Regions from separate parts of the Streptomyces sp. NPDC051738 genome, predicted to be linked through region 3. Evidence: riboswitches for the same ligand, from Rfam matches in the RefSeq annotation. Region 3 holds a riboswitch; each other region holds the start of a gene.
The links. A riboswitch is a leader RNA that binds a small molecule or an ion and turns the genes downstream of it on or off. The one in region 3 is predicted to bind cobalamin.

Region 1: it holds a riboswitch for cobalamin, as region 3 does, so the genes downstream of both, ACIA8X_RS09965 (energy-coupling factor ABC transporter permease) here and metE (5-methyltetrahydropteroyltriglutamate--homocysteine S-methyltransferase) in region 3, are expected to answer to the same signal.
Region 2: it holds a riboswitch for cobalamin, as region 3 does, so the genes downstream of both, ACIA8X_RS19805 (cobalamin biosynthesis protein) here and metE (5-methyltetrahydropteroyltriglutamate--homocysteine S-methyltransferase) in region 3, are expected to answer to the same signal.
Region 4: it holds a riboswitch for cobalamin, as region 3 does, so the genes downstream of both, ACIA8X_RS32205 (prenyltransferase/squalene oxidase repeat-containing protein) here and metE (5-methyltetrahydropteroyltriglutamate--homocysteine S-methyltransferase) in region 3, are expected to answer to the same signal.

Annotation. Positions count from the first base shown of each region.
Region 1 is NZ_JBITCM010000003.1:463,689-469,403, reverse strand. Features, by position in the region: gene ACIA8X_RS09980 (ATP-binding cassette domain-containing protein) at 1-285, opposite strand, end outside; gene cbiQ (cobalt ECF transporter T component CbiQ) at 282-1,031, opposite strand; gene ACIA8X_RS09970 (energy-coupling factor ABC transporter substrate-binding protein) at 1,038-1,409, opposite strand; gene ACIA8X_RS09965 (energy-coupling factor ABC transporter permease) at 1,406-2,107, opposite strand; cobalamin riboswitch at 2,137-2,323, opposite strand; gene ACIA8X_RS09960 (Pls/PosA family non-ribosomal peptide synthetase) at 2,532-5,120, shown strand; gene ACIA8X_RS09955 (amino acid adenylation domain-containing protein) at 5,117-5,715, shown strand, end outside.
Region 2 is NZ_JBITCM010000007.1:471,206-476,920, forward strand. Features, by position in the region: gene ACIA8X_RS19795 (putative cobaltochelatase) at 1-1,000, opposite strand, end outside; gene ACIA8X_RS19800 (cobyric acid synthase) at 1,086-2,621, opposite strand; gene ACIA8X_RS19805 (cobalamin biosynthesis protein) at 2,618-3,559, opposite strand; cobalamin riboswitch at 3,658-3,798, opposite strand; gene ACIA8X_RS19810 (hypothetical protein) at 3,914-4,135, opposite strand; gene ACIA8X_RS19815 (anion permease) at 4,181-5,413, opposite strand; gene ACIA8X_RS19820 (lysozyme) at 5,557-5,715, opposite strand, start outside.
Region 3 is NZ_JBITCM010000017.1:102,010-107,724, forward strand. Features, by position in the region: gene aceA (isocitrate lyase) at 1-132, shown strand, start outside; gene aceB (malate synthase A) at 231-1,829, shown strand; gene ACIA8X_RS33725 (3-hydroxybutyryl-CoA dehydrogenase) at 1,826-2,698, shown strand; cobalamin riboswitch at 2,692-2,916, shown strand; gene metE (5-methyltetrahydropteroyltriglutamate--homocysteine S-methyltransferase) at 3,071-5,398, shown strand; gene ACIA8X_RS33735 (MATE family efflux transporter) at 5,476-5,715, shown strand, end outside.
Region 4 is NZ_JBITCM010000016.1:22,957-28,671, reverse strand. Features, by position in the region: gene ACIA8X_RS32220 (MBL fold metallo-hydrolase) at 14-1,042, shown strand; gene ACIA8X_RS32215 (nuclear transport factor 2 family protein) at 1,060-1,512, shown strand; gene ACIA8X_RS32210 (phosphotransferase) at 1,487-2,155, opposite strand; cobalamin riboswitch at 2,219-2,361, shown strand; gene ACIA8X_RS32205 (prenyltransferase/squalene oxidase repeat-containing protein) at 2,475-3,713, shown strand; gene ACIA8X_RS32200 (SCO2322 family protein) at 3,710-4,393, shown strand; gene ACIA8X_RS32195 (energy-coupling factor transporter transmembrane component T) at 4,393-5,508, shown strand; gene ACIA8X_RS32190 (ABC transporter ATP-binding protein) at 5,505-5,715, shown strand, end outside.

The DNA of each region.
Region 1 (5,715 bases), on a different contig from region 3:
GTCGTCGGGGTCCTGCACCACCAGCTGCACGGTGGTCCGCAGCCGGGTCAGCCCCTTGCGGTCGTACGTGACCGGCGCACCCTCCACCGTCAGCCGGCCGTCCTGCGGCCTGAGCCCTCCGCTGAGCAGCCGCATCAGCGTGGTCTTGCCGGTGCCGTTGCGGCCGAGCAGCGCAAGCGCCCGCCCCTCGCGTACGTCGAAGTCGAGGTCGCTGAGGACGAGGGGGCCGTCCTCGTAGGCGTAGGACGCGCCCCACAGGGCGACCAGTGCGGTGGGCTCGCTCATGGCAGTGCCCTTTCCAGTACGAGGGTGAGGGCGGCCAGCGCTGCGAGGAGGGCGCAACTCGCGGCCGTGAAGCGGACGGAGACGCGGGCCTCGGGCACCAGGACGCGCAGGGTGCCGTCGTAGCCGCGCCCGGCGAGACCGGCCTGCAGCCGGGTGGCCCGGTCGAAGGCCCGCACGAAGGCGGTGGCGCCGAGCCCGGACAGCGAACGCCACTCCGCGGCCCGGTTGGTGTGCCCGAGCCGGGCGGCCTGGGCCTCCCGGATACGGCGCACGGAGTCCAGCAGCAGAAAGCTCATGCGGTACGTCACCAGGGCGACGTCCACGACGGGTGCCGGCACCCCGGCCCTGACCAGGCGGGGCAGCAGGTCGGACATCGGGGTGGTGAAGGCGAACAGCAGCACCCCGAGAGACGCGGCCGAGGTGCGCAGCATCAGCTCCCCGGCGCGCAGCCCACCGTCGTCGGCGAGGGACACGAACCCCTCGGGCCCGCCGACCTGGACGAGCAGCGTGAGCGCGCCGGTCACACAGAAGCCCAACGGCACGCGGTACGCACGCCACAGCCGCCGCGCGGGCACGCCCGCCGGTCCCAGCAGGACCGCGAGGGCGGTGACCAGGACCAATGCGGCACCTGGCCACGGCGGCAGCGAGATGGCGAGCACGGTGAGGCCGAGCCCGAGCACGGCCTTGTCCACGGGGTGACGGCGGCGCCAGCGACTGCTGTGCGCCGCCGCGTCGATCGGCAGCACGAGGGATCAGGCCCTTTCGGCCGTGGACTCCTTGGCGGCGCCACCTGCCGTGCCCTCGGTGTCCTGCTGGGCCAGTGCCCGCAGCTCACCCTGCCGCCGTCCCCGGTGCAGGCCGAAGTAGTAGGCGAGGACACCGGCACCGAGCGCCGCCTGGAGGGAGAACAGGGCCGACTCGATCTCACCGGACGGCGGCTCGTACAGCGGCGAGAACCAGGGCTCGTAGTCCGGCTTGATCTCGGTGATCGCCGTCTCCGCCTCACCGTCGGCGCCCGTGAACGGCTCCTCCTTGTGGTCCCCGAGGCCGAGCGCGAGCGGCAGCACGGCGAGAGCGGCCACGACCAGCAGAAGCAGGACGTTGATCTTGGTGTTCTTGCTCATCGGGCCACCGCCTCGGTCTCGGTCGCGGACTGCTTCTTGGTGAGGAGCACGCCCAGCCGGGTCAGTTCGCCCTTGCTGGACTGCACCAGCAGCCGCATCACGAGCACGGTGAGCAGGCCTTCGCTGACCGCGAGGGGGATCTGGGTGACGGCGAAGATGGAGCCGAACTTGCCGAGCGCGCCCAGGAATCCGCTGCTCGGGTCGGGGAAGGCGAGGGCCAGCTGGACGCTGGTGACGCAGTAGGTGGACAGGTCGGCGACGAACGCGCCGAAGAAGACGGCGACCATCAGCGGCACGTCGTAGCGCCGTAGCAGTTTGTAGATCGCGTATCCGGCCCAGGGGCCGACGATCGCCATCGAGAAGACGTTGGCGCCGAGTGTGGTCAGGCCACCGTGGGCGAGCAGCAGTGCCTGGAAGAGCAGGGTGATGGTGCCCAGGACCGCCATGATCGGTGGCCGGAACAGGATGGCGCCCAGGCCGGTGCCGGTGGGGTGCGAGCAGCTGCCGGTCACGGAGGGCAGCTTCAGCGCGGACAGGACGAAGGTGAAGGCCCCGGAGGCGCCGAGGAGCAAGGTGCTCTCGGGGTGCTCCCTGACCTCGCGGGTGAGTGACCGGACTCCGTGGACGACGAAGGGAGCGGACGCGACGCCCCAGGCGACCGCGTGCGCCGGAGGAAGAAAACCCTCGGCTATGTGCATGGCTTGGCAGACCCTCTCCAGCACCTCGTGGATGGTTGACGCGCCTTGGCCGGTCTCCTGGCTGACGGGTAGCACCGCCCGTGCTCCGCCTTCCCGGGTCCCGAAGGACCCAGTGGCTGCCCGTGAGGGCTGGAGCCGGACTTCCCGATTCACAGTGGCGAGGGCCGCACCGGCATCACACCGGATTTCCCGTTCACCAAGGCGTGGTGACAGTAGTGCCCGCACAGGGTGGCTGACAAGCGCGCCTCGGGGGCGTGAAAGTGTCGTTCGCCCGCTCCAAGACGGGCTCAAGCCCGGCCCTCCGACCGCAACTGTATGTGCGCACTGGGTCACCGATGGAGGAAGGTGTGCAAGAAGTTCCGATTGTGGAGATCTGTCCGCCTCTCGGTGCCGAATCAAGAGCATGAGTGGTTCTGGCCACGGGATGGCCAACAAGTCCGTGGAAACGTTGCCTTTCGCTCCGGAGGAAGCCGCAGCCCTATCGAACGGGCACGGCGAACCGGACGTGATCGAGAGAGCCCTCGCCGACGTGCTGGCCGCAGTCGTGCGGACCGAGCGGGTGTCGGTCGACGGAAACTTCTTCACCGACCTGGGCGCCGACTCGCTGGTGATGGCGCACTTCTGCGCACGCGTCAGAAAACGTGCGGACCTGCCGTCGGTGTCGATGAAGGACGTCTATCGGCACCCCACGATCAGGAGCCTGTCGACGGCACTCGCGGAAGCCCCGCCCATGCCCCGGACGCAGCCGTCGGCTGTGGTCCGGGAACCGGAGTCGTCGGCCCCGGCTGCGGTGCCGGCCCGGCCTCCGGCGGGCAGGTGGCAGTACCTCCTGTGCGGCGCGCTGCAGTTCCTGGCCTTCCTGGGGTACACCTACGTCCTCGCCTTCGGCACCGCCCGAGGCTACGAGTGGATCTCCGCCGGATCAGGTGTGCTCGACGTGTACCTGCGGTCGGCCCTGTTCGGCGGTGCGGCCTTCCTGGTCCTGTGTGTCCTTCCCATCCTTGTGAAGTGGACGCTCGTCGGCCGGTGGAAGGCTCAGCAGATCCCGGTCTGGAGCCTCGCGTACGTCCGCTTCTGGATCGTCAAGACGATGGTCCGGTCGGATCCACTGGCGCTGTTCAGTGGCTCGCCGCTCTATCTGCTCTACCTCAGGGCCCTGGGCGCGAAGGTCGGGCCCGGCGCCCTGGTCCTCTCCCGGAGCGTGCCCGTGTGCACGGACCTGCTCACCATCGGCGCCGGCACGGTCATCCGCAAGGACTCGCTCATCGCCTGCTACCGGGCCCACGCCGGAGTGATCCAGACGGGCCCGGTCACCCTCGGCAGGAACGTGCTGGTCAGCGAGGCCACGGTGCTCGACATCGACACGTCGATGGGCGACGGCGCCCAGCTCGGCCATGCCTCCGCTCTGCACCGCGGGCAGGCGGTACCCGACGGCGAGCACTGGCACGGTTCCCCGGCGCAGCCGACCGACGTGGACTACCAGGTGGTGGGCGAGGCCCGCTGCGGTGCGGTGCGCAGGGCGGTCCACAGCGTTCTGCAACTGCTGGTCGCGCTGGTCGTGTACGTGCCGCTCGCGGTCGGCGGCGTGGCCGCGCTGCTCGTCGCGGTCCCGCAGCTCAGCACGGCTCTGGCGCCGGGACCCGCGGTCTTCACCGACGGGATGTACTACGTCGAGGTCCTGGCGATGTCCTTCGTGCTCGTCTTCGGCGCCATTCCCGCCGGTCTCCTCTTCCTGGCCACCGTTCCCCGCCTGCTCGGCCTGACCATCACGCCGGGCAGGACCTACTGCCTGTACGGCTTCCACTTCGGAGTGCACCGGACGATCGCCCTCCTCACCAACTGGAAGGCGCTGAAGCGCCTGTTCGGTGACAGCTCCGCCATCGTCCACTACCTGCGTGGCCTCGGGTACGACCTCTCCCGCGTCCAGCAGACCGGGTCGAACTTCGGCACCGTGATGAAACACGAGACGCCGTATCTGAGCACCGTCGGACGCGGGACGATGGTCGCGGACGGCCTGTCGATCATGAATGCCGACTTCTCCAGTACCGCGTTCCGCGTGTCCCGGGTGTCGATCGGGCCGCGCAACTTCCTCGGGAACAGGATCGCGTACCCCACGCGGGGCAGGACCGGCGACGACTGCCTCCTCGCGACGAAGGTCATGGTGCCGGTCGACGGGGAGGTCCGCGAAGGCGTCGGGCTGCTGGGGTCGCCCAGCTTCGAGATTCCCCGCTCGGTCCTGCGGGACAGCCGGTTCGACCGGCTCAAGAGCCGTGAGCAGCTGCGGCGGGCCCTCCCCGCCAAGAACAGGCACAACGCCGGCACCATGGGGTGGTACCTGCTGACGCGCTGGATCTACGCCTTCGCTCTCGCCCTGCTCGTCTCAGCGGCCGCGGAGCTGTACGGGCCGCTCGGTGTGTCGGGGATCGTGCTGGCCGACCTCCTTGTCGTGCTGTTCACCGTCGTGTACTTCGTGCTGATCGAACGCGTCATCACACTGATCCATCCCCTCAGGCCGATGCTCTGCTCGATCTACACCCCGGGCTTCTGGCGGCATGAGCGCTACTGGAAGGTGCCGTCGGAGACGTACCCGAAGATCTTCAACGGCACCCCGTTCAAGAACGTGATCTGGCGGCTGCTGGGGGTGCGGATCGGCCGCATGGTGTTCGACGACGGCTGCTTCCTGACGGAACGGGCCATGGCCGCCATCGGGGACCGCTGCACGCTCAACGCGGGAAGCGTGATCCAGTGCCACTCGCAGGAGGACGGAGCCTTCAAGTCCGACCGGATCACGATCGGCTCCGACTGCACGCTCGGGGTCGGCGCTTTCCTCCACTACGGCGTGACCGTGGGCGACGGTGCGGTGCTCGACGCCGACTCCTTCCTGATGAAGGGCGAGATGGTCCCGCAGCAGGCGTGGTGGGGCGGGAATCCGGCGAGGCCGATCACCTCGCACAGCGAGGATCTCTGCTCGCACAGCGAGGACGAGGGGAGGCAGGTCCCATGGCTGCCATGACCACGCCTGACGCGGCAGGCCGGGAGTTCTGGCGAGGCGTACTCACCGCCGGTGGAGTCACCACGGTCCCTCGGTGGACCCTCGACCCGGTGACCCGCACCGCCGAGCACGAGGCGACGCTTGCCGAGGATCTGGTGGACGCGCTGCGCCGCCTGGCGGACGAGCTGGCGGTACCCCTGCGCTCGGTGCTGCTGGCCGCGCACGCCAAGGTGCTCGCCGCCCTGTCCGGCGAGCACGAGGTCACGACCGGTTACGTCGCCGTACCGGCCGGGCCGCCGCTGCCCTGCCGGCTGACCTCTGAACCCGATTCGTGGCGGACGCTGGTGCTCCACACCCACCGGGCCGAATCGGAACTGCTGCTGCACAAGGACTTCCCCGTCGACGGTCTCCGACGTGAGCTGGGCCTGCCCGGACCGTCGTCCGAGGCCGTGTTCGATCCGATCGGCGACGGCGGCGAACTCGCCGAACTCGCCGAGAACACCGTGCTGCGGCTGGAGATCCCACGACCCGGCGATCCGCGCACGCTGCGGCTGCGGTACCGGACCGACGCGCTCGACGCGGACAGCGCCGCCAGGATCGTGGGCTACCACCTCAC
Region 2 (5,715 bases), on a different contig from region 3:
CCTGGAGGGTCTCGTCGAGCTTGTCCTCGTCGAGTCCCGGCGCGTCGAAGGGGTTGCGCCGCCGCCGGTGCGGCAGCGCGAGCAGTGCCGCCTGCCGCACGTCCTCGGCGAGCACATCCGTCCGCCCGGCCCACGCGGCGAGCGCGGTGGCCGTGCGGGCCATCACGATGTCGGCGCGCATCCCGTCCACCTCGAAGGCGGCGCAGGTCGCCGCGATCTGCCGCAGCGCGCCGTCACCGAGCCGCACCGACGGCAGCAACTCCCGTGCGGAGACGATGCGTTGACGTACGTCGGCCTCGTCGTCCGCCCAACGGGCCGCGAAGCCTGCCGGGTCGTCGTCGTACGCGAGCCGCCGCCGTACGACCTCCACCCGCTGATCCGGCTCCCGCGAGGCCGCGACCTCGACGGTGAGCCCGAACCGGTCGAGCAACTGCGGCCGCAGCTCGCCCTCTTCGGGGTTCATGGTCCCGACGAGCAGGAAACGGGCGGCGTGCCGGACCGAGACACCCTCGCGTTCGACGTACGACGCGCCCATCGCCGCCGCGTCCAGCAGCAGGTCGACGAGGTGGTCGTGGAGCAGGTTGACCTCGTCGACGTACAGGATCCCGCGGTGGGCGTCGGCGAGGAGACCCGGCTCGAACGCCTTGACGCCCTCGGCCAGGGCGCGCTCGATGTCCAGCGCGCCCACCAGCCGGTCCTCGGAGGCGCCGACGGGGAGTTCGACCATGCGGGCGGGGCGATCCGTGCCCGCGCCCGTCTCGTGCGGCCCGTCCGGGCACGCCGGGTCGGGTGCGGTCGGGGCGCACGAGAAGCGGCACCCGGGGACGACCGGGACCTCGGGCATCAGCGCCGACAGGGCGCGTACGGCCGTCGACTTGGCCGTGCCCTTCTCGCCGCGCACCAGCACGCCGCCCACCGCGGGCGACACGGCGTTCAGCAGCAGTGCGAGCCGCAGGTCGTCCTGGCCGACGACGGCCGTGAACGGAAAGGGGGTACTCACTTTGCGTTGCCCTCCAACTCGCCTTCAAGCTCTGGATAGATGGTGCGTGGCCGCCCGCTGACGTGCTCGGCGCCGGACACTGTGCTCATGCGGGGGCTCCCGGTGGCACGAAGGGCAGCCCGCGCGGTGCGCCCGACTCGATGAGCCGCCAGAGCGCGTCCGTGTCCGCGTGCTGTTCGATCAGATCGCCGAGCCGGTCGAGCTGCTCCTCGCGCAGCGCGGCGAACGACGTGTCCGGCGCCGGCACGAACCGACGGCCGGCGGCGGTCGCCACCTCGCGCAGGAAGGCCCGCCGGAACCCGTCCGACTCCAGCGAGCCGTGCCAGTGCGTGCCCCAGGTCTGCCCGACCCGGCAGCCGTCGAGGCTGTGTCCTTTGTCATCAGAGATGAACGCTTCCCCGCCTTCTACATCCGCGACCCCGTGATGGATCTCGTACCCCTCGACGGGCTCCCCGAGGGCCTCGCCGACCGGCCGCGTGAGGGTCTTCTCGCGGGCGAACCGGACGCGGACGGGCAGGACACCGAGCCCTTCGACATGCCCGCGTCGGCTCTCGACCTCGTCCTCGATGTGCTCGCCGAGGATCTGGAAGCCACCGCAGACGCCGAGGACGGGCCGCCCTTCGGCGACCCTGCGCCGGATGGCCTCCGCGAGCCCGCGCTCCCGCAGCCACTCCAGGGCGCGGACGGTCCCCCGGGTGCCGGGGACCACCACGAGATCCGCGTCGGCCAGCTCCTCCGGCCGGTCCACGAACCGCACGACGACGCCGGGTTCGGCGGCGAGCGCGTCGACGTCGGTGAAGTTGGACATCAGGGGGATCGCGCAGACGGCGACCCGCAGTACGTCCTCGCCGACGGGCGGGGCGACGTTCGACTCCCGGACCGTCCCGCGCAGGGAGACCCGCAGCCCGTCCTCCTCGTCGATGCCGAGGCCGTGCCGGAAGGGCAGGACGCCGTAGGTATGCCGCCCGGTGAGGCCGTGGAGCATGTCGAGGCCGGGCTCCAGGAGGCTGACGTCCCCGCGGAACTTGTTGACCAGGAACCCGGCGACCAGCTCCTGGTCCTCGGGCGAGAGGAGCGCCACGGTCCCGAAGAAGGAGGCGAAGACGCCCCCGCGGTCGATGTCACCCACGACGAGCACGGGAAGCCGGGCATTGCGGGCGATCCCCATGTTCACGATGTCGGTGCGCCGCAGATTGATCTCGGCCGGACTGCCGGCCCCCTCACAGATCACCGCGTCATACGTCTCCCGCAGCTCGGCGAGACAGTCGAGCACGGTCCCGAGCAGCTTCTGCTGCCGCCCGCCGTGATACCCGCGCGCACTGAGCTCACCGATCGGCTTCCCGAGCAGCACGACCTGACTGCTCTGCTCGCCACCGGGCTTGAGCAGCACGGGATTCATCAGCGCGGTCGGCTCGACGCGACAGGCCTGCGCCTGCATGGCCTGAGCCCGCCCGATCTCGGCGCCTTCCCTCGTCACGAACGAATTCAGCGACATGTTCTGCGCCTTGAACGGCGCGACCTTGACGCCCTGCCGCACCAGCCACCGGCAGATCCCGGCGGTGACGACGCTCTTGCCGGCGTCGGAGGTCGTGCCGGCGACGAGAAGCCCACCGCCCGTCATGACGTACTTCCCTTCACGATGCTGCGCGCGGCGACACAGACGCCGAGCGCCAGCCAACTGACGCGCTTCGACAGCCGTACGGCCCGCTCGATGTCATGGACGGCGACGGTCCGCCCCGCCCCGTTGAGCACGGGCCGGTGCTCGACCCGCCCGCCGTAGGACAGGGTCCCGCCCAGCCGTACGCCCAGCGCCCCCGCGAACGAGGCCTCCACGGGCCCGGCGTTGGGGCTCGGATGCTTGGTGGCGTCGGCACGCCAGGCCCGTACCGCCCCTCGGGGCTCGCCCCCGGCGACCGTCGCGAGGACGGCGGTCAGCCGCGCACCCGACCACCCGGCCACATCGTCGAGCCGAGCCGAAGCCCATCCGTACCGCCGATAACGGGGCGACTTGTGCCCCACCATGGCGTCCAGCGTGTTGACGGCCCGGAACCCGAGCAGCCCCGCCACCCCGCCGACGGCACCCCACACGAGCGCCCCCACCACGGCGTCGGAGGTGTTCTCGGCGACGGACTCGACGACGGCCCGCGCGATCCCGTCGGCGTCGAGCGCCTGCGGATCCCGTCCGCACAGATGCGGCAGCCGGTCCCGGGCGCCCTCGATGTCCCCCGCCTCCAGGGCACGCCCGATGACCCGGGCCTCACGCGCGAGCGAGGTCCCGCCGACAACGGCCCAGGTGGCGGCGGCGGTCAGCGCGACGGAAGCGGTACGGGACGGACGTACGGCCCGCTGCGCCACGGCACCGAGCGCCACGGCACCGCCCGCACAGATGGCGGTGTGCAGCGCGCCCCACCCCCGGTGGTCCCGCCACAACACCTTCTCCACGGCCCCGGCGGCCCGACCGAACGCGGCGACCGGATGCCCGCGACGCGGATCGCCGAGCAGCAGATCACCGAGAAGTCCGGCGGCGGCGCCGTACGCGAAGACGCGGTCGGCACGCATCGGGGTCAGCCGACCGTCGGTTCAGACAAGGGTCTGACGCTGCAAGTCGATCGGCAGGCGAGCATGGCGTTATGTCCTCACTCAGGGTGTCCACGCCCTGGTTCGACGAGACCGACGGCGAGAGTTCCTGGCTCCCGGGGCTATCTACCCCGGTGACAGTGGCGGGACCGCGCCGGATTCACACCGGACTTCCTCTTCTGCCGCCGTATATGGCTCGGGCAGTCCACCACGGGGTTGGAAAGGGCGTCAACTTGCCGTTGACCTGCGGTGGGGGAGTGTGCGAAGGCCCACACAGACGCGAGGTGCGAGACGGCGATCCGTCCCGCACCTCGGGTGTTCTCGTGCGCTGTCGCGTCAGGCCACGATCAGATAGATCCCGTACGCCACGGCCGCCGCGCAGGCCGCGAAGCAGGCGTACGCGCCGGTGACCGCAAGCGCGGCCGACCCGCCCTGAGCCGTGGCCTTCTCTTGGCGGGACAGGCCCGCGATGCCGAGGGTGAACAGGCCCACGAGGGCCACCGTGACCACGAGGCTGACGCCGAAGACGGAGCCGAGGGCCGCCCAGTCGATCTTCATGCTTCTACTTCCTTGGGTAACTGAGGAGGAGTGACCGGGAGGAGGTCAGACGGAGGCCTTCGACGGCGCCGGCTCGGTGGCCGGGGCCGGCACGGTGGCCGACAGGTCCTCGGTCGCCGTGCCTGCCGGGGGCGGGGTCACGGCGGCGATGGCGGTGGTGACCACGCCGGCCGGCTCGTCGGTCTCGTTGACGTTCGTGTGGTCGACGACCTCGCGGCGGGAGATCTTCCAGATGGCGGCGCTGGAGGTGATCAGGAAGATCGCGACGAGGGCGGTGCCCCAGGAGCCGAAGCCGGTCACGTACTCCGCGAGCGCGCCGACCAGGGCGGCGGCCGGGAGCGTGAGGCCCCAGGCGACGAACATGCGGGTGGCCGTCGACCAGCGGACCACGCCGCCCTTGCGGCCGAGGCCCGCGCCCATCACCGCGCCGGAGACGGAGTGCGTGGTGGAGAGGGAGAAGCCGAGGTGGGAGGAGGCCAGGATGACCGTCGCGGCGCTGGTCTGGGCGGCGAAGCCCTGCTGCGGCTGAAGGTCGGTCAGGCCCTTGCCCATCGTGCGGATGATGCGCCAGCCGCCGAGGTAGGTGCCGAGCGCGATGGCCAGGCCCGCGGAGAGGATGACCCACATGGGCGGGTCGGAGTCGGGGGCGACGGCGCCGCCGGCGACCAGGGCGAGGGTGATGATGCCCATCGTCTTCTGCGCGTCGTTGGTGCCGTGGGCGAGGGAGACCAGGCCGGCGGAGGCGATCTGGCCCGCGCGGTAGCCCTTCGCGGAGGCCTGGCCGTCGGCCTTCTTGCCGAGGGAGTACGTCAGGCGCGTGGCGAGGAGCGCGGCGATGCCCGCGACCAGCGGAGCGGCGATCGCCGGGATCAGCACCTTGGTGACGAGCGCGTCGCCGTGGACCGCGCCGATGCCGGCCGAGGCGATGGTGGCGCCGATCAGGCCGCCCATCAGGGCGTGCGAGGAGCTGGACGGCAGTCCGACCAGCCAGGTCAGCAGGTTCCAGAGGATCGCGCCGACCAGCGCGGCGAATATGACTTCGGGACGGATGCCGGTCTCGTCGACGAGACCTTTGGAGATCGTGTTGGCGACCTCCACGGAGAGGAAGGCGCCGACAAGGTTCAGCACGGCGGACATGGCCACCGCGACCTTGGGCTTGAGCGCACCGGTCGAGATGGTGGTGGCCATCGCGTTGGCGGTGTCGTGGAAACCGTTCGTGAAATCGAACGCGAGTGCGGTCACGACCACAATCGCGAGGATCAGCGAGAAGTTTTCCATTTACCCAGGCAATCGTTCGAGGTCATTGGCTGGACGAACGTAGGTAACCTGAGTGAACGAAAGGTGAACTGAGGGGGGCCGCACGGTGTCTGTGGAGAGGTTCTCTCTCGGCTGATCACCGCACGGCCCGGGTGCCGCAAGGGCTAGTAGCCTCGGGCGAACTTCTTGAGCTGGGTCATGGACCCGTTGAAGAGATTCTGGTCACCCGGCAGGCTGCCGCCGTTGTCGTACTGCCAGAAGGTCCAGAACTGCCATCCGGCCGGCATCGCCCCCGCGTTGGAGGAGTTGTAGCGGGCTATCCA
Region 3 (5,715 bases):
CACGGGTTCACTGCCGTCAGGCATCAGCGGGAGGTCGGTACCGGGTACTTCGACCTGGTGTCGACCGCTGTCAATCCTGCCTCTTCTACCACCGCGCTCTCCGGGTCCACCGAGGAAGAGCAGTTCCACTAGGTCCGGTTCGTCGTCTGCGGGTGCGTGGGGGCTGGTCGCGCAGTTCCCCGCGCCCCTTTAGGGGCGATGCCCTGAACGTTTCCAGTCGGGAGAGGCCGATGTCTACCACCGCACTTGCTCACCGTGTCCGCGTCCTCGCCGCTGCCGGGCACCGGCACGACGAGATTCTCACGCCCGCCGCTCTCGACTTCGTCGGCCGGCTGGCCGCCGCCTTCGGGGAGCGTCGGCGGGAACTGTTGAAGGAGCGTCGTCGGCAGGCCCTGCGGCTGGCCAGTGGGGCGCCGCTCGACTTCCCCATGGTCACCTCGGCCGTGCGCGCCGATCCGACGTGGCGGGTGGCGCCGCCCGCGCCGGGTCTCGCCGACCGGCGGGTGGAGATCACCGGCCCGCCCGAGCGCCGTATGACCGTCAACGCCCTCAACTCGGGCGCCCAGGTGTGGCTGGCGGACTTCGAGGACGCCACCTCGCCCACCTGGGACAACATCGTCTCCGGTCAGCTCAACCTGCTCGACGCCATCGAGCGCCGGATCGACTTCACCAGCCCCGAGGGCAAGGAGTACCGCCTCGGGGACCGTGACCGGCTCGCCACCATCGTCGTCCGGCCCCGCGGGTGGCACGTTGACGAGGAGCACCTGGAGTTCGACGGGCGGCCGGTGCCCGCGGCTCTCGTGGACTTCGGGCTGTTCTTCTTCCACTGCGCCCAGCGCCAGATCGACGCCGGCCACGGCCCGTACTTCTATCTGCCCAAGCTGGAGAACCGCTACGAGGCCCGCCTGTGGAACGACATCTTCGTCCTCGCGCAGGAACTCCTCGGCATCCCGCGCGGCACGGTCCGCGCCACCGTTCTCATCGAGACGATCACCGCGGCCTTCGAGATGGAGGAGATCCTCCACGAGCTGCGCGAGCACGGTTCCGGTCTCAACGCGGGCCGCTGGGACTACCTGTTCAGCCTGATCAAGACCTTCGGTCATCGGACGGACTTCCTGCTGCCGGACCGGGCGAAGGTCACCATGACCGCCCCGTTCATGCGGGCGTACACCGAGCTCCTCGTGCGCACCTGCCACAAGCGGGGCGCCCACGCCATCGGCGGCATGGCCGCCCACGTGCCCGGCAGGGACACGGCCGCGAACGAGGCGGCGCTCGCCAAGGTGCGCCTGGACAAGGAGCGGGAGGCGGAGGACGGCTTCGACGGGTCGTGGGTTGCCCACCCGGGCCTGGTGTCCGTCTGCCGTGACGTGTTCGACGGTGTCCTCGGCGCACGGCCGCACCAGATCGACCGTACGCGCGACGACGTGGAGGTCGGCGCCGCCGACCTGCTGTCGGTGCGCCGGATCAGTGGGCCGCCCACTCCGGAGGGCGTGCGCGTCAACATCGCGGTCGCCCTGCGGTACTTCGCGGCCTGGCTGCGCGGCCAGGGCGCGGTCGCGCTGTATGGGCTGATGGAGGACGCGGCCACCGCCGAGATCGCCCGGGTGCAGATCTGGCAGTGGCTGCGGCATCGGGTGATCGACCGCGCGACCGTACTGCGGCTGCTCGACGACGAGGTCGTGGCGCTCGGCGCCGAGTACCCGTGGGCGCCGGTCGACGAGATCCGCGCGCTGTTCGAACGGACCGCGCTGGCAGGCGAGTTGCCGGAGTTCTTCACGCCGGACGCCTACAGCCGTCACCTCGTGCGGCGGACGGAGGCCGGAGCATGAGCGGGGGCGTCGGGCGCGTCGGTGTGGTCGGCGGCGGGCAGATGGGGGCCGGGATCGCCGAGGTGTGCGCGCTGGCCGGGCTCGACACCGTGGTGTGCGAGGTGGACGCGGTCGCGGCCCGCGCCGCCCGGGAACGGGTGACGGCGTCGCTCGACCGCGCGGTGCGGCGGGGCAAGCTGGAGCAGGTCGCCGCGCGGGACGCGCTCGCGCGGACGGTGTTCACCGGCAACCTGGAGGATCTGGCCGACCGGCAGCTCGTCGTCGAGGCCGTCGTGGAGAACCCGGACGCCAAGATCGAGGTGTTCACGGCGCTCGACAAGATCGTCGAGGATCCGGCGGCCGTGCTGGCCACCAACACCTCCTCCCTGCCGGTCATGCGGCTCGGCAGGGCGACCGGCCGCGCGGACCGGGTCGTGGGCCTGCACTTCTTCAACCCGGTGCCCGTCCTGCCGCTGGTGGAGGTCGTGACCTCCCTGCACACCTCGGCCGCGACGATCGCCACGGTCGAGGGCTTCGCCGCCCGCACGCTCGGCAGAACCGTGATCCGTTCCCAGGACCGGGCGGGCTTCGTCGTCAACGCGCTGCTCGTCCCCTACCTGCTGTCCGCGATCCGGATGGCGGAGTCCGGCTTCGCCATCGCCGCCGACATCGACACCGGCATGGAACTGGGCTGCGCCCACCCCATGGGCCCGCTGAAGCTCGCGGATCTGATCGGTCTCGACACCGTCGCCTCGATCGCCGAGTCGCTCTACGACGAGTTCAAGGAACCCCTCTACGCTCCTCCCCCGCTGCTCCAGCGGATGGTGGAGGCGGGGCTGCTGGGCCGTAAGAGCGGCCGGGGGTTCCATGTGTACGGCCGGGTAGGCTGATCCGTGCAGCTGGTTCGCCCCGTCCTCCAGGCGGGATGCGTCGCAAGAGGGAACCCGGTGGGAATCCGGGACTGCCCCGCAGCGGTGAGCGGGAACGACCGCCGTCATACGCACTGGGCCCGACGTACAGGGCCCGGGAAGCGACGGCCAGTAGGTGTCCTCCGGTCAGGAGGGCGTGCCCGCGAGTCCGAAGACCTGCCAACTGCCCGCGCGCGAACCACTCGTGCGCGGACATCCCGGTGACCTCGAGGGCGGGTCGGCGTACACGACCGAACGGACGGCCATACGGCCGCTGCCGTCCGGTCCGTCGCCCCTTCGCGCTCTCGTCCCGTCCCCGGGATCTCAGGGATTCATCTCGCGAAGGAGATCTCCGTGACCACCAAGTCCGCAGCCGCGGCAGCACGCGCCACCGTGTACGGCTACCCCCGTCAGGGCCCGAACCGGGAGCTGAAGAAGGCGATCGAGGGCTACTGGAAGGGCCGGGTCGACGCCGACGCCCTCCGCTCCACCGCCGCCGACCTGCGCGCATCGAACTGGCGGCAGCTCGTCGAGGCCGGCATCCACGAGGTGCCGACCGGCGACTTCTCGTACTACGACCAGGTCCTGGACACCACCGTCATGGTCGGCGCCGTCCCCGCCCGGCACCGCGCCGCCGTCGAGGCCGACGCCCTGGACGGCTACTTCGCCATGGCGCGCGGCACGCAGGACATCGCGCCGCTGGAAATGACCAAGTGGTTCGACACGAACTACCACTATCTCGTCCCGGAGTTGGGCCCGGACACGGTCTTCACGGCCGACTCGACGAAGCAGGTCGCCGAGCTGAAGGAGGTCCTGGCGCTGGGCCTGACCGCGCGGCCCGTCCTGGTCGGACCGGTCACCTACCTCCTGCTCGCCAAGTCCGCGCCCGGGGTCGCCGCGGACTTCGAGCCGCTCACCCTCCTGGACCGGCTGCTGCCGGTGTACGCCGAGGTCCTCGCCGACCTGCGCGCGGCCGGCGCCGAGTGGGTCCAGCTGGACGAGCCCGCCCTGGTCCAGGACCGCACCCCGGCCGAACTGAACGCCGCCGAGCGGGCCTACCGCGACCTCGGCGCCCTCACCGACCGGCCGAAGCTGCTGGTCGCCTCGTACTTCGACCGGCTCGGCGACGCCCTGCCGGTGCTGGCCAAGGCGCCGGTCGAGGGGCTCGCGCTGGACTTCACTCAGGCCGCCGCCGCCAACCTGGACGCGCTCGCCGCCGTGGGAGGGCTGCCCGGCAAGCGCCTGGTCGCCGGTGTCGTCAACGGCCGCAACGTCTGGGTCAACGACCTGTCGAAGTCCCTCGCCACCCTGGGCACCCTGCTGGGCCTCGCCGACCGGGTCGACGTGTCGGCCTCCTGCTCGCTGCTGCACGTGCCGCTGGACGCGGCGGCGGAGCGCAACATCGCACCGCAGATCCTGCGCTGGCTGGCCTTCGCGAAGCAGAAGACCGCCGAGATCGTCACCCTCGCCCGGGGCCTCGCCCAGGGCACCGACACCATCACCGCCGAACTCGCCGCCAACCGCGCCGACCTGGCCTCCCGCGCCGGTTCCCCGATCACGCACGACCCGGCCGTCCGGTCCCGTGCGGCGGCCGTCGCGGACGCGGACGCCCGCCGCTCCCAGCCGTACGTCGAACGGGCCGCCGCCCAACGCGCCCACCTCGGCCTGCCGTTGCTGCCGACCACGACCATCGGCTCCTTCCCGCAGACCGGCGAACTGCGCACCGCACGCGCCGACCTCCGCGCGGGCCGCATCGACACCGCCGGCTACGAGGAGCGGATCAAGGCGGAGATCCAGGAGGTCGTCTCCTTCCAGGAGACGACCGGCATCGACGTCCTGGTGCACGGCGAGCCCGAACGCAACGACATGGTCCAGTACTTCGCCGAGCGGCTCACCGGCTACCTCGCCACCCAGCACGGCTGGGTGCAGTCCTACGGCACCCGCTACGTCCGCCCGCCGATCCTGGCCGGCGACATCTCCCGTCCCGATCCGATGACGGTGCGCTGGACGTCGTACGCCCAGTCCCTCACCTCCCGCCCGGTCAAGGGCATGCTCACCGGACCGGTCACCATGCTGGCCTGGTCCTTCGTCCGCGACGACCAGCCGCTCGGCGAGACGGCCCGCCAGGTCGCCCTGGCCCTGCGCGACGAGGTGAACGACCTTGAGGCGGCCGGGACCTCGGTCATCCAGGTCGACGAGCCCGCGCTGCGCGAGACGCTCCCGCTGCGTGCCGCCGACCGCGGCGCCTATCTGGCGTGGGCGACGGAGGCGTTCCGGCTCAGCACGAGCGGAGTGCGGCCGGACACCCAGATCCACACCCACATGTGCTACGCCGAGTTCGGCGACATCGTCCAGGCCATCGACGACCTCGACGCCGACGTCATCAGCCTGGAGGCCGCCCGCTCGCACATGCAGGTCGCCCGGGAGCTGGCCGCGCACGGCTACCCGCGTGAGGCGGGGCCGGGTGTCTACGACATCCACTCGCCGCGGGTGCCGAGCACGCGGGAGGCGGCGGAACTCCTGCGCACCGGGCTGAAGGCCATCCCCGCCGAACGGCTGTGGGTCAACCCCGACTGCGGTCTGAAGACCCGCGGCTGGCCGGAGACCCGCGCCTCGCTGGAGCACCTGGTCGCCGCTGCCCGCACGGTGCGCGAGGAGGTCGCGGGGCGCTCCGCGTCCTGACGCCGTGACCGGTCGGTTCCGCGGCGGTTCTCCGCTTCCGCCGAACTGCGGGTTCCCGCGGTGTGATGATCGAACGTGTGATCAGCAGGGGAACGGGACCGGCCGGACGCAGTACGTGGATCGGGATAGCGGCGGCAGCGCTCCCGCTGTACCTGACGATGATCGCCGCCTCGGCCGGCGCGCTGGTCGACACCGCTCTGCTGGGCAACCACTCCACCGCCGTGCTCGCCGCCTTCGCCGTGAGCATGGCGGTGTTCAGCCCGGCCACCGCCACGGTGGCGGGCGCGCTGCGCGGTGTGATGCCGTTCGTCACGCCG
Region 4 (5,715 bases), on a different contig from region 3:
GATTGGGGAGCCCATGGCGCAGGTGTACGACCACGGCGGCGGCGTCCGGTCCATCCAGGTCCCCATCCCTGACAACCCTCTCGGCCACACCCTCGTGTACGTCGTCGACACCGACCGAGGCCCGGTGCTCGTCGACACCGGCTGGGACGACCCGGCCTCCTGGGACACCCTCGCCGAGGGCCTCGCGGACTGCGGCACCGCGCCCGCCGAGATCCACGGCGTCGTGATCACCCATCACCACCCCGACCACCACGGCCTGTCCGCCAAGGTGCGCGAGGCCTCCGGCGCCTGGATCGCGATGCACGCGGCGGACGCGGCGATCGTACGGCGCACCCGGGCGACCCACCCCGAGCGCTGGTTCTCCTACATGGCGGCCAAGCTCACCGCGGCCGGCGCCCCCGACGCCCATGTGGCGCCCCTGCGCACCGCGCGCCGCCCGAGCACGCTGCCCGGCTTCGCCCCCGCCCTGCCCGACCGCGAGATCGTCCCCGGCGAACTCCTCGACCTCCCCGGCCGCCGCCTGCGCGCGATCTGGACCCCGGGCCACACCCCCGGCCATGTCTGCCTGCACCTGGAGGAGGAGCACCCGGCCCGACTCCCGGGCCACGGACGCCTGTTCTCCGGTGACCATCTGCTCCCCGGGATCACCCCGCACATCGGCCTGTACGAGGACCCCGACGACACGACCGTCACCGACCCCCTCGGCGACTATCTCGCCTCTCTGGAACGCGTCGGCCGCCTCGCCCCCGCCGAGATCCTCCCGGCCCACCAGCACGCGTTCACCGACGCACCCGCCCGCGTACGGCAGTTGCTGCTCCATCACGAGTCCCGCCTCACCGACCTCCTCACCCTCCTCGCCGAGCCCCTCACCCCCTGGCAACTCGCCGAGCGCATGGAGTGGAACCGGCCCTGGGACCAAATCCCGTACGCGTCACGGAACATCGCGATCGCGGAGGCGGAAGCCCATCTGCGGCGGCTGGTGAAGCTGGGGCGGGCGGAGGCGGTGGCGGGGAGCGAGCCGGTGGCGTACGTGGCCGTATAAAGATCGCCATGAACGCCATGGATTCTTTGGACCGGCTGCTCGCCGAACGCGCCTGCGAGCGCGTCATCATCGACTTCGTCCACCGCCTCGACCTGGGTGAACCGGCCTCCGTCGCCGAGCTGTTCACCGAGGACGGCAGCTGGGCCTGGCCGGAGGGCGAACGGTTGGTCAAGGGCCGGGACGCCCTCCGTCAGTACTTCGGCTCCCGCCCCGCCGACCGGCTCTCCCGCCGCATGATGTCCAACGTCCTGGTCACGGTGGCCTCCCCGGACACGGCAACGGCGACCTCGTACTTCACGACGTACCGGGTCGACGGCCACGAGGGCGGCCCTGTGCCGCCGGGATCTCCGGTCCAGGTGGGCTCCTACGAGGACACGTTCCGCAGGTCGCCGGACGGCACCTGGCTCCTGTCCGCCCGGGTCCTCCATCTGGCCTTCGCCGGACCTACCCCGCGCCCGCCCAAGCCATGAACGACCGGACCAACTCCTCCGCCTCACCCAGCACTTCGACCTCCCGCCGGGTCATCGTCGGATTCACCGCGCGGCGGCGCAGCGCCTCCGTGAGGCCGCTCTCGGTGAGGTGGGACGGGTCGGCGAGGAGGGCGGCGAGGAGCGCGCGGGCGGGTTCGGCGAGGGCCTCGTCGCCTACGGCGACCTGCGCGAGGATCACCGCTGAGGAGCCCCAGTCGAGGCCGGGGTCGCCTTCGGCCGCGTTGTCCCAGTCGATCACGTAGGGGCCGTCGGGCGTGAGGACGACGTTGTCCGGATGCAGGTCGAGGTGCAGGACACGGCCGCCCTGCGCTCCGCGCGCGGGGACGCCGTGCAGTCGCCGCAGCAGCCGGGCGAGGATGCCGCCCGCCTCGTCCGCGCCCATCGTCCCCTCGGTCAGCGCCCCCAGCATCGTCGGCCCCGACAGCCGCTGCATCACCAGCTCGGTCCGCGAGGAGTCGGCGAGCCGCACCCGGGGCACCGGAAAGCCGTGCTCGCGGACATGCCCCATCACCACCCCCTCGGCGAGCGCGTCCCCGTACCCCTCCCGGTACCGGCGCAGCACCCACGCCTCGTCGATCTCGTACACGTCGGCGGTACGCCCCGCCCCGAGCAGTCTCCCCACGGTCCCCCCTGTCGCTTCCCTCACGCCCGAAGCTACCGCCCGCACAGGCGCCCCTCAGCCTCAGAGTTACGGGCGGGTAGAGTGACGGCGTCGTCATCACACCCGTACAGGGGGAAGCCGGTGCAAATCCGGCGCTGACCCGCAACCGTGAACCGGTCGTCGAACGCCGGTGAGCCGGATCGCCCCGTACGGATACGTGACCGGCTCACGTGCCCCGGCAACCGGCCGGAGCACGGCACCGTCGAGGTATACGGAGTCGAGCCGCCCGGGGTCCCCCCTGTGCTGCCCGGTTCCCCTTAGGGAAGGGCATCCGCCGATCATGTACGTCCGCCGCAGCGCCGCGGCCCTGGCCGCCGTCACCGTGATCGGCACCGCCTCTGCCGCGCCCGCAGTCGCCGCCGACCCCTCCCCGTCCGCGTCCCCGTCCGTCACGCTCCCCGCCGGGCTGTACGGCACCGGCGACCCGACGTACGACGGCGTCTGGCGCCAGTCCCTCGCGCTGGTCGCGCAGAGCCGGGTGGGCATACAGCCCGCCGTCAAGGCGATCGACTGGCTGGCCGGGCAGCAGTGCGCCGACGGGGCGTTCGCGGCGTTCCGCGCGGAGCCCGCCAAGGCGTGCGACGCGAAGACCATGGTCGACACCAACAGCACGGCCGCAGCCGTCCAGGGCCTGGCCTCGGTCGGCGGGCACGAGAAGGAGATCGGCAAGGCGGTGACCTGGCTGAAGTCCGTGCAGAACAAGGACGGCGGCTGGGGCTACACGCCCGGCGGGGCCAGCGACGCCAACTCGACGTCCGTCGTGATCGGCGCGCTCGACGCCGCCGGCGGCGACCCGGCCGAGGTCCGCAAGGACGGCAAGTCGCCCTCCGACGCCCTGGTGAAGCTCGCCCTGCCGTGCGCGGACGGCGGTGCCTTCGCCTACCAGCCGGACAAGAAGGGCAAGCTCGCGGCCAACGCGGACGCGACGGCGGCGGCCGTCGTCGGCACGCTGGGCACCGGCATGCTGTCGGTGAAGGCCGGCGAGAAGAAGGATGTCGCCTGCGCGGGCGCCTCCGACCTCACTGCGGAGCAGGCCGGAGCCAACGGTGCCGCGTACCTGGCGAAGGCGGTCGAGAAGGACGGCTACCTGAAGTCCGCCCTTGCCGGCGCCGAGGACCAGCCCGACTACGGCAACACGGCGGACGCGGTCGTCGCGCTCGCCGCCGAGGCCGGTGCGGCCGCGGCCCAGAAGCCCCTGAACTGGCTGGAGAAGAACGCCGCGCAGTGGGCCGCCCAGAGTGGCCCCGCCGCCTACGCCCAGCTGATCCTCGCCGCCGAGGCGACGGGCACCGACCCGCGTGCCTTCGGCGGCACGGACCTGGTCAAGCAGCTCAACGCGCAGGGCCCGGCCCCGCGGACCGCGACATCCGAGTCGGAGTCGGAGTCGGCGAAGGCGTCTGAGGAGAAGCAGGACGACGACGGCGGCGTCAGCCTGACCTGGATCATCGGCGTCGGCCTGGTCGGGGGCATCGGCATCGGCTTCCTGCTGAGCACCCGCAAGAAGAACCCGCGACCGTGATCCGCCGCACCCTCGCTCTGCTCTGCGCCGCGCTGGTCGTCCTGACCGGCGCGGCCCAGGCCGCCCAGGCGACCGGCTACCGCTACTGGTCCTTCTGGGACCGCGACGGCGACACCTGGACCTATGCCACCCAGGGCCCCTCCACCGCCCGCCCGTCCGACGGCGACGTCCAGGGCTTCCGCTTCGCGGTGAGCGAGGACTCCAAGGATGCTGCCCTCCCGCGCGGCGCCGCCGTGTTCCAGGTGATCTGCGCGAGAACGCCCGCGCAGGACGGCAAGAAGCGGGTGGCGCTGGTCATCGACTTCGGTACGAAGGCCGACGCCCCGTCCGGCGAGACGCCCCCGCCCCGCCGCACGGCATGCGCCCGCGTCGCCGCCGACGCGACCACGGCAGAGGCCCTGGCCTCGGTGGCCAAGCCCCTGCGCTACGACACGAACGCCCTGTTGTGCGCGATCTCGGGGTATCCGGAGTCGGGCTGCGGGGAGCAGGTGTCGGGGGCGAAGGAACCGACGGCGGACGAACCGACGGCGGGCGAGCGGCAGACGGCCGCGCAGGAGACGGCCACCGCGAAGGACGACGAGTCGGGCGGCGGCCCGTCGCTCGGCCTCGTCGCGGGGATCGCGGTAGTGGCCGTACTGGGAACCGCGGCGATCTGGCAGGCACGACGGCGGCGGGCGTGATGGCAGGGCCCTCACTCCACCCCGGCGCCTGGTGGCTCTGGGCCCTGGCCCTGGGCACGGCGGCCACCCGCACCACCAACCCGCTCCTCCTCGCCCTCCTCATAGCGACCTCCGCCTACGTGGTGGCGACCTGCCGCCCCAACGCCCCCTGGGCCCGCTCCTACACCGCCTTCGTCAAACTCGCCCTGGCCGTCCTCCTCATCCGCCTCGTCTTCGCGGTGGTCTTCGGCTCCCCCCTCCCCGGCACCCACGTGATCGTCACCCTCCCCGAGGTCCCGCTCCCCGACTGGGCACAGGGCATCCGCCTGGGCGGCAAGGTCACCGCCGAGACCCTCGTCAAGGCCCTCTACGACGGTCTGCGGCTGGTCACCCTCCTCATCTGCGTGGGCGCCGCGAACTCCCTGGCCAACCCCACCCGGCTGCTCAAGTCCCTCCCGGGCGCCCTGTACGAGATGGGCGTCGCGGTGGTCGTGGCCCTCACCTACGCCCCCAACCTCATCGCCGACGTCCAGCGGATGCGTGCCGCCCGCCGTCTGCGCGGCCGACCCGACACCGGTATCCGCGGCCTGCTGCACGTCGGACTCCCGGTCCTGGAGGGCGCGTTGGAGCGCTCGGTCGCCTTGGCCGCCGCGATGGACGCCCGCGGCTACGGCCGCACCGCCGACGTCCCGCCCCGAGTCCGCCGTACGACGAACGCGCTCACCCTGGGCGGCCTGCTCGGCGTCTGCGCGGGAACGTACGGACTGCTGACGGCGGAGGGCGGCACCTACGGACTGCCGGTCCTGTTCGCCGGACTCGCCGCCGCCCTGGCCGGCCTGCGCCTGGGCGGTCGCCGCACCCCGCGCACCCGTTACCGCCCGGACCCCTGGGACGCCCGCGCCTGGCTGGTCACCGGTTCCGGCGCGGCGGTCGCCGCCCTGCTGACCCTCGCCGCGACCCGTGACCCGGCGGCCCTGAACCCCGGCGTGATCCCCCTCGTCGCACCCACCCTCCCCCTGTGGCCGGCGGCGGCCGTCCTCCTCGGCCTGCTCCCCGCCTTCATCAGCCCCGCACCCCGGCATCCCACACCCAGGAATCCCGCACCCCGCAGCCCTGCCCCCAAGGAGCCGTCGTGATCCGCTTCGAGAACGTCTCCGTGACGTACGACGGCGCCACCGAACCCACCGTCCAGGGCGTGGACTTCGAGGTCCCGGAGGGCGAACTGGTCCTGCTCGTCGGCCCGTCGGGCGTGGGCAAGTCCACGATCCTGGGCGCGGTGAGCGGCCTCGTCCCGCACTTCACCGGCGGCACCCTGCGCGGCTGCGTCACGGTGGCCGGCCGCG